DNA from 4 places in the Phyllobacterium sp. K27 genome. Region 1 is predicted to be linked to each of the others. Evidence: riboswitches for the same ligand, from Rfam matches in the RefSeq annotation. Region 1 holds a riboswitch; each other region holds the start of a gene.
The links. A riboswitch is a leader RNA that binds a small molecule or an ion and turns the genes downstream of it on or off. The one in region 1 is predicted to bind cobalamin.
Positions count from the first base shown of each region.

Region 2: another riboswitch for cobalamin. It lies ahead of ACYJL1_RS03990 (hypothetical protein); the one in region 1 lies ahead of bluB (5,6-dimethylbenzimidazole synthase).
Region 3: another riboswitch for cobalamin. It lies ahead of ACYJL1_RS08690 (CbtB domain-containing protein); the one in region 1 lies ahead of bluB (5,6-dimethylbenzimidazole synthase).
Region 4: another riboswitch for cobalamin. It lies ahead of ACYJL1_RS06650 (aromatic ring-hydroxylating oxygenase subunit alpha); the one in region 1 lies ahead of bluB (5,6-dimethylbenzimidazole synthase).

Region 1 covers NZ_CM139240.1:1,620,337-1,622,536, reverse strand. Annotated here, with positions in the region: gene ACYJL1_RS07850 (ArsR/SmtB family transcription factor) at 1-151, opposite strand, end outside; gene ACYJL1_RS07845 (DUF2293 domain-containing protein) at 279-596, shown strand; gene bluB (5,6-dimethylbenzimidazole synthase) at 529-1,272, opposite strand; cobalamin riboswitch at 1,319-1,511, opposite strand; gene ACYJL1_RS07835 (MOSC domain-containing protein) at 1,539-2,147, opposite strand.
Region 2 covers NZ_CM139240.1:816,260-818,459, reverse strand. Annotated here, with positions in the region: gene cobF (precorrin-6A synthase (deacetylating)) at 52-813, opposite strand; gene ACYJL1_RS03990 (hypothetical protein) at 822-1,085, opposite strand; cobalamin riboswitch at 1,189-1,411, opposite strand; gene ACYJL1_RS03985 (glutamine synthetase beta-grasp domain-containing protein) at 1,559-2,200, opposite strand, start outside.
Region 3 covers NZ_CM139240.1:1,794,685-1,796,884, forward strand. Annotated here, with positions in the region: gene ACYJL1_RS08685 (cobyric acid synthase) at 1-1,010, shown strand, start outside; cobalamin riboswitch at 1,071-1,304, shown strand; gene ACYJL1_RS08690 (CbtB domain-containing protein) at 1,354-1,533, shown strand; gene ACYJL1_RS08695 (CbtA family protein) at 1,658-2,200, shown strand, end outside.
Region 4 covers NZ_CM139240.1:1,374,033-1,376,232, forward strand. Annotated here, with positions in the region: gene ACYJL1_RS06645 (L-fuconate dehydratase) at 1-933, shown strand, start outside; cobalamin riboswitch at 1,127-1,324, shown strand; gene ACYJL1_RS06650 (aromatic ring-hydroxylating oxygenase subunit alpha) at 1,436-2,200, shown strand, end outside.

The DNA.
Region 1 (2,200 bases):
CGCGTGGTTGAGATTGGCCCAAGATGGAAGTGAGATCAGAAACGGTAAGATCACCACGCGACAGCAAAGCAAGAATACGAAGGCGGCTAGGCTCAGCTGCCGCTTTCAATGTATCAACCATCAGGTCGAGATTAAGATTGTGCCGGTCCATAACCAATCCTCAAAAGATATAAAGATATGTTTATGTCATGACGAGAGCTTTGGCAAGGCTTTTTTGCCATTGACGACAATTTCTGCCGCGTCTGAAATAGGTAGTAGAATCAAATCAGGGGGACATCATGAGCGCAGGAACGAACCGTCAGCGTTCAATCAACAAGGCGTTGACCTTGCTTTTGCCCGCCGTTCCTTACTCAGATTCAGAACCAATACGCGCAGCCGCAGGCGCGCCACACATGAAAACTCTGCCGCCCCCGATTGCCGTATGGTTAGCGGCGGTTGCTCATGTGCGGCATCAACATACGGATTATGATGCGCTTCGTAACGAGGGATACGACAAGGAGTCGGCACGTTTCTTCGTGCTTGAGGCGATCAATCGCAAACTGACGGAATGGCGGGCGACACGTCTTCTGGATCCGGATGAGGAAGATTCGAGCTAAGCCGACCCCAACCTTCTTCAAAAATAAGATCCTGCAGTTGGATTCTTTTACGCCAGCCTTTTTTTTCCAACTCTGGCGCATTGAAAAGCTCGCTGACATAACCCAGGCACAGATAGGCGATGATCTCGACATGATCCGGAATGCCTAATATTTGGCGCATATCGCTGTCGTGATAGATGCTCACCCAGCCGACTCCAATGCCTTCAGCACGGGCAGCAAGCCACAGGTTTTGAACCGCACATACGGTACTGTAAACATCCATCTGCCGGTTGTGGGTACGACCGAGCACGACCTTGCCGCCACGTGTCCGGTCACAGGTGATGCATAAATTAATCGGCGCCCTAAGGATGCCCTCAAGTTTGAGAGAGGCGTAGAGCGCTTGGCGTTCATCCTGAAACAAAGCAGTGGCTTCTTCATTGGCTTTGCTAAAGGCCCGGTGCACTTCCTTCTTGCGGGCCATATCTCGGATAGTGATGAAATTCCAAGGCTGCATAAAGCCGACCGACGGTGCATGATGGGCCGCATCAAGCAGGCGCAACAAAACATCATCAGCTATCGGTTCTGGCAAAAACTGATCGCGGACGTCTCGTCGGTTATAAATGGCTTTGTAAACCGCAGCACGCTCATCGTCAGTAAAATCGGCGGCAGGAACCGGACCATCAAAAATTTCGTGCATTGTTTGCTCCTAACAACGCTTGAGACCTTTACTGCCGTCCGCGCAGCTTGGGCTATAAGGTCCGGCCGGTCTTCTGACTGAGGTTCAACTGAACCGTGCGCCTTCCTGCAACTCTTCAATTACAGTGGCATAATGCGCGGTCATCCCCTTTACAGCGTTGGGCACGTGCCGGATTTTCACCGGCTTCCCGATTCTCCGCAATCGTCTGAATTGCTGGCACCGGACCTGTTTTCCTATTCGCCATGAAAAAACTTCTCGCGCAAGTCTCAGGGCCTGTAAATCCACTGTTCGGGAATACGAATGTCAACTTTTTCACCGACATGTATGATGCCCGGCTTTTCAACCCAGGCGACAAGACCCCGCGAGCGCTTGGACACCCGCACAAAATCCAGTGCGGTGGTGGTCTCGTCAGGTGTACCGGCATTCGCTGCAATTGCGCGACCTGCGATTTTACAGGGCGCATTCTGTCCATCAACTTTCAACGTGACACCACCCTCGAAAAACATGAGCGATCTGGGTGGCAACATTGATAGAGACGGGATACCGGCTATCACCATATTCCCGCCAACCCATTCGGCTTTAAGCTCAGGCAGGCCCATACCCGCTGCAATCTGCTCAAGTTCATCAGTACTCAGAATGGACAGCTGACGTTCATTGCGCATCTCGGTGCCACGCGGATACCAAGGCTCGCGTCCGCCGGAGCGACGTGTCTGACCGGCATGAAAATCACCTACAATACCGTCAAAAGTTAGTTCCAGCGAACTTGTCGAAGTTGTAACAAAATCATGCCCCAGCGCTTCAAAGAGCCCGTTTACACGCCCGCTGATTTTGCGAGACGGAACTATTTGGTCTTGCTTGCCAAACAGATCGGTCATTGTTTTGCTCCAAGAAAAAACACTGGTTAGAATCGGCAGCTGTGGCTGACGAT
Region 2 (2,200 bases), 800 kb from region 1:
TGCCAATGCGCTTTGAAGGCATGAGGCAACCGCTTCGGGTTATAATTGCGGCTATTCTTCAACCTCGTCATATGGCTTCTTCAGCAAATACGTATCCATGATCCAGCCTTTTTGCGCGCGTGCCACATTCCGCAGCCGCTCAATATCGTCAACCACTTCGCGCAGCTTGCCGGACATGAGTATCTCGTCCTCAGTGCCTATGTAGGCACCCCAATAAATATCGACATCCTCTTCGACGGCTTTGAAGGCGCCCTCGCCGTCGAGCATCACGATCACGCTTTCCGAATTGTTCGGAAAACCCTCCGCAAGCTTGCGCCCGGTGGTAATCGTGATCGACTCGCCGATGCGATTGAGCACGATCTTATGTCTCGCCGTCAGCGCCTGAATGCTGGTAATTCCTGGAATGACATCATAGTCCAGCTCAAAGCTTCCCTTGGCGTTCAGCCGGTCGAGAATGCGGATCGTGCTGTCATAAAGCGATGGATCGCCCCAGACGAGGAAAGCACCGCATTCATCATCGCCAAGCTCCTCCATCAGCAGATGCTCATAGGTCGCCTCCACCTTGTCATGCCAATCTGTCACGCTCGCACGGTATGTGGAGGAAGGTTTCTGACGTATCGGTGTTTCAAAATCCACCATCCGATAATCAGGATCGGTAATGAACCGCTCGCAGATTTCCCGGCGAATGCGGGATAGCTGCTCTTTCTCGGCTCCCTTATCGGGAATGAAGAACACATCCACCTGATTGAGCGCATTGACGGCCTGTATGGTCACATAGTCAGGATTGCCAGCGCCAATTCCGATGATCAGCACTTTGCGCTTCACTGGGACACACGCGAAACTTGCGAAGGCTGCAATCCCTGCATTTCTTCGATCAAGCCACAGAACAGCGCGTGGAGACGTTTCGCGCCCGCATGTTTGCCGGCACAGGCTTCAAGCCTGATGATTTCGTTCGACGCAGCGGCGATAAGATCTGCGCCGCGAGGCCGGGAAAGCAACCACGCAAGAAACACGTCTTCCGGTGCGCTTGACGCATTGACGGCTTGCGGATTGCTGCATTGATTTGTGTTGGCGCCGAGTGACATGCTTAACCCCGATTGTTAGGGGGCAAGGGGCAAGGGCGAAGATTGCAGATAGTCAGCCTGCGGCAAACCATTGCAAGCGACACACCGGGACACCCCGCCCGTGGACGTTCATCATGTTTCGGCAGGTCTCCTGGCTCACAGGTCAGTATTGCTGTCTGGCCTTCCCGGGAAATCCCAGTGACCTTTTGCCTGAACAGGTTCAGGCGACAGCAACTCGCTGTTTACAGTTGCGGGGGCAGCGCCGGCATTGGTGAAAATCATTTCACCGGCTTCCCTCTTAGCTCCCGGCCTTGCGGCACGGGAGAACCGGAACGTTCTCATAAGAGCGCAGCACACCTATCGAGGTCAACAGGCAGACCAAAATTAACCGGGGAAATAGACGGGCCAACCGATCGGATAGACCACGATCTGCACCGCCAAATAGAAAATGGCGCAAGCTGATGCCTGCGCCATTTCAAATCATTCAAACCAGATCAAGCGGCCAGAACTTCTTCCGCATCTTCCGGCACTTCAGAAATTGTCCGCAGGATTTGCGAAGCGATCTGGTATGGATCGCCCTGCGAATTCGGACGACGATCTTCCAGATAGCCGCGGTAGCCATTGTTTACAAAGCTGTGCGGAACACGGATCGATGCACCGCGATCAGCAATGCCATAGCTGAACTGATGGATTGACTGGGTTTCATGCTTGCCGGTGAGGCGCATGTGGTTGTCCGGTCCATAGACAGCGATGTGAGCAGCGCAATTTTGCTCAAATGCAGCCATGACCTTTTCGAAGTAATCCTTGCCGCCGACTTCACGCATATAGGTGGTGGAGAAGTTGGCATGCATGCCCGAACCGTTCCAATCAGTATCGCCGAGCGGCTTGCAATGATATTCGATATCGATGCCGTATTTTTCTGTCAGGCGCTGCAGGAGGTAACGCGCAATCCAGACTTCATCGGCGGCCTTCTTGGAGCCCTTGCCAAAAACCTGGAATTCCCACTGGCCCTTGGCCACTTCGGCATTGATGCCTTCATGGTTGATGCCGGCATTCAGGCAGATATCGAGATGTTCTTCGACGATCTTGCGGGCAATATCGCCAACATTGCTGTAGCCGACGCCTGTATAATATGG
Region 3 (2,200 bases), 170 kb from region 1:
TGGGCTTTGCCATCAAAGCCAACGTGCCGGTTGTGCTTGTGGGCGATATTGATCGGGGCGGGGTGATCGCATCGATTGTGGGAACGCATGCAATTCTTTCACCGGAAGATCGCAATATGATCGCCGGTTATCTTATCAACAAGTTTCGAGGCGACATTTCGCTTTTCGATGATGGTTTGAAATCCATTACGCAATTTACGGGCTGGCCGTCCTTCGGGGTTGTTCCATGGTTGAAAGATGCTTCCCGTCTGCCAGCCGAAGATTCGGTCGTACTGGAACGCCTCGTCAAAGGCGGTGAGCGCGCATTAAAGATTGCCGTTCCCGTGCTTGATCGCATTGCTAACTTTGACGATCTTGATCCACTTATAGCCGAACCACAGGTTGAGGTGGTCATGGTTCGAAGTGGTGAGCGGCTACCCGCAGATGCCGGTTTGGTCATTATTCCGGGTTCCAAATCGACGATTGGCGACCTTCAGCAGTTCCGTGAAAATGGTTGGGACCAGGATCTCGACCTGCACAGGCGCAGAGGTGGTCATATTATTGGCATTTGCGGCGGCTTCCAGATGCTTGGTAAAACGGTATCGGACCCTCAAGGGATTGAAGGAAGTACCACCGAAATCAAAGGACTTGGTTATCTCGATATCGATACCGTTATGGAGCCGGAAAAGACCGTACGCAATGTCCAGGCCCATTCATTGCAGTTTGATTTGCCCTTGAAAGGCTATGAAATTCATCTCGGTCGAACGACTGGCCCCGATTGCATCCGTCCAGCCGTGAATATTGATGGCGTGGCGGACGGCGCAATATCCGCGGATGGCAAAGTGTTCGGCACCTATATGCATGGTCTTTTCAGTGCAGATGCATTTCGGGCGGCATTCTTAAAGTCTATGGGGATATCCGCTGGCACTCTAGATTATCATGCTGGGGTGGATTCTGCACTCGACTCTATTGCTGCACAATTGGAGTCCGTTCTGGATATTGAAGCACTGTTTGCTCTTAAACCCGCCTGATGACGTTAGCAGCGGTGAAGGTGTCGCAGATTCGTTTGACTTTTAGACAGCTTGGTGAATAACGTTCGAAAGATGATTGGTTCCCGCATTGGCCAAAGGCCAAGGGATCAAAAGGGAATGCGACGGTCGTACCCATTAGGGCGATCCCACCGCAGCCGACCCCGCGACTGTAGAGCGGTTAGGTTAGATGCCATGCTGAATGCGAAAGCGGACAGCAGTCACTGGGAAACCGGGAAGGCGGCATTTATCTTGCGACCCGCGAGCCAGGAGACCTGCCAGTCATAGGGTAATAGTGCCCAAAACCGAGGGGGATTGTCCCTTCTGGCCCTGCACGGAGGTTGTTATGGCGGCTGTTCGTACTTCGAATACAATTTCTCTCCCGCTCGCATCGCGTCTGACCACAGCGGTTGTATCTTTGCTGCTTGGTGTGTTCATTATTTATGGCGTCGGTCTTTCACATTCTGAAACGCTGCATGATACAGCGCACGACTCCCGCCATTCATATGGATTTCCTTGCCATTAAGTCTTTGATAGCTGAAACACTGATTCAGCCGTCGACTCTTAAGCATTGAAACAATGATGGTTTGTTTGGTCCGGGACCTTTTCAGGTGCCCGGTGCCTCGCTTTTGGAATTGGGAGTAAATTCCATGTTGGTCAAATATCTGCTGGCTACGATCTTAGCCGGACTTTTTGCCGGAATTGTTTTGACGCCGGCCATGTATGTAAAAAATGTACCGCTCATTTTACACGCGGAAGAATATGAAAGTGCGAGTGGTGAAGGTCACTCCCATGATGCCCCGGCGGCTACAACTGACGCCGCGCCTGCCGCGGTCGCTCCGCACGACCATGGGGAAGAGGCCGGACCTGAGCTGCCGTTCGGGCGCTTCGGTAACACGCTGTTGATCAATCTGGTGGCCGGAGCAGGTTTTGCGCTGATCACCGGTGCAGCCGCACTTTTCCTTGGCCGCCGTATTACGTTACAGAACGGAATTTATTGGGGTCTCGCAGGATTCTTCATCTTCAATTTCGCACCGGCATTCAGCCTTGCACCTGAATTGCCCGCCATGCCTGCAGCCGATTTGGCTACACGACAGGCTTGGTGGCTGATAACCGTGGTTCTGACGGCAGGCGGTGTCTATCTGATTGTCCTTCGTGAGCAGATATGGGCGAAAACTCTTGGTGTTCTATTG
Region 4 (2,200 bases), 250 kb from region 1:
AATGCTGTGTGGGATTTGCTGGCAAAGGAAGCAAAGAAGCCGGTCTGGCAACTCGTCGGTGAAATGACGCCGGAAGAAATCGTCAACATCGTCGACTTCCGCTATCTTACGGACGTATTGACGCGTGACGAGGCGCTTGAAATTCTGCGCAAGGCAGAAGTGGGCAAGAAAGAGCGTGTCGAGACGCTGAAAGCTGAGGGGTACCCCTGCTATACGACTTCCGCAGGCTGGCTCGGCTATTCCGATGAAAAGCTGCGGCGTCTTTGTCAGGAAGCGGTGGATGCAGGCTTCAACCATATCAAGATGAAGGTCGGCCGCGATCTCGAAGACGATATCCGACGCCTCACGATTGCGCGCGAAGTGATTGGTCCGGATCGCATTCTTATGATCGACGCCAATCAGGTGTGGGAAGTCAATGAAGCAATTGACTGGGTAAACAAACTGGCCTTCGTCAAACCATTCTTCATTGAAGAGCCAACGAGCCCGGACGATGTTGCGGGGCATCGCAAAATTCGTCAGGCGATCCATCCGGTCAAGGTTGCAACGGGCGAGATGTGCCAGAACCGCATCATGTTCAAGCAGTTCATCGCTGAAGGCGCAATTGACGTTGTGCAGATCGACAGTTGCCGCATGGGCGGGTTGAACGAAGTCCTGGCAGTCCTGCTCATTGCGGCAAAGTACGAGCTGCCCGTCTGGCCGCATGCGGGCGGCGTGGGTCTATGCGAATATGTGCAGCATCTATCGATGATCGACTATATTGCCGTTTCCGGCACCAAAGAGGGCAGGGTTATTGAATATGTCGACCATCTGCATGAGCATTTCATAGATCCCTGCAACATCCAGAATGCGGCCTATATGCCGCCCTCACTGCCGGGTTTTTCAATTGAGATGAGGCCGGAATCAATCAAGCAATATCTGCATCATAGTCTTTAAGTATCCCTCAATTCAGAAAATGAATCATCGCCATTTCAGGCGGTGGTTCATTTCTGATGTAGGAGAGGGCTGTCTGTCAAAAGCAAGCTCCATTCGGACGTGTCAGATAAAGACATTTTCTATTTTTTCAGCCGTGTCGTCTTGTGTAAATGCGATGTCGTTTCCGCACCTATTCTTTTTATCATCCGAGTGCTTTTATCAGGCTACTTGAGGTGCCGCTTTCTAGGGAAGGTGGAGAATTGGGAAGCCGGTTTAATCCCGGCGCTGCCCCCGCAACGGTAGTGGAGTGAAACGCGGCAAAATAGCCACTGGAGCATTGTTCCGGGAAGGCGCCGTGAAGCCTGCAAGGCAACTCCAGAGCCCGGAAACCAGCCGCAAGCGATAACATCGACTGATCGCGGTGGGCGATCAAGGAGCATTGTTTTGTATGGGCAACCATACGGACGGTCTTCTCCGTCACCACCAGTCAGTTCTTTCGCAAATGAGATGGCGAGGACACGACATGGACGCACATAGTGAACTGCTCCGGAACCTGAAACACCGGAAACCGGGCTATGGCCTCGAGCAGGCCTTTTACAATGATCCGGAGTATTTCCGGTTGGATATGGAAAATATCTTCTATCGCGACTGGCTGTTCATCGGTCACGATTGCGAAGTGGCGCGGCCGGGTAATTATTTCACGGTGCAGATCGGCGACTACCCAGTGGTTATCGTACGGGATCGCGAAAAGAAAGTCCGTGCCTTTCACAATTCCTGCCGCCACCGCGGTTCGCGTGTTTGCGCTTCTGAACGGGGCACCTCGGCGAAGCTCGTTTGCCCCTATCACCAGTGGACTTATGAGCTGGACGGCAGGCTTTTATTCGCGCGCCAGATGGGCGATGATTTCGACGCCAGCCAGCACAGCCTGAAGACAGTGCATTGCGAAAGCATTGGCGGATATATTTTCATTTGCCTTGCGCCAATCGCGCCCGATTTTGCTGCGACGCGCGCTTTGATCGACCCTTATCTTGCACCGCACCGTCTTGGCGAAACCAAAGTCGCTTTCCAAAGTTCGATTGTTGAAAAGGGCAATTGGAAGCTGGTCTGGGAAAACAACCGCGAATGTTACCACTGTGCCGCCAATCACCCGGAACTCTGCAAGACATTTCCGGAAGCACCAAGCGTAGCCGGCATACAAGGCTCGAAGGATGACCCGGAGATTGTTGCGCATTGGGACAAGTGCGAAGCGGCGGGTCTTCCAAGCGTGTTCCGTATCGATGAAAATGGC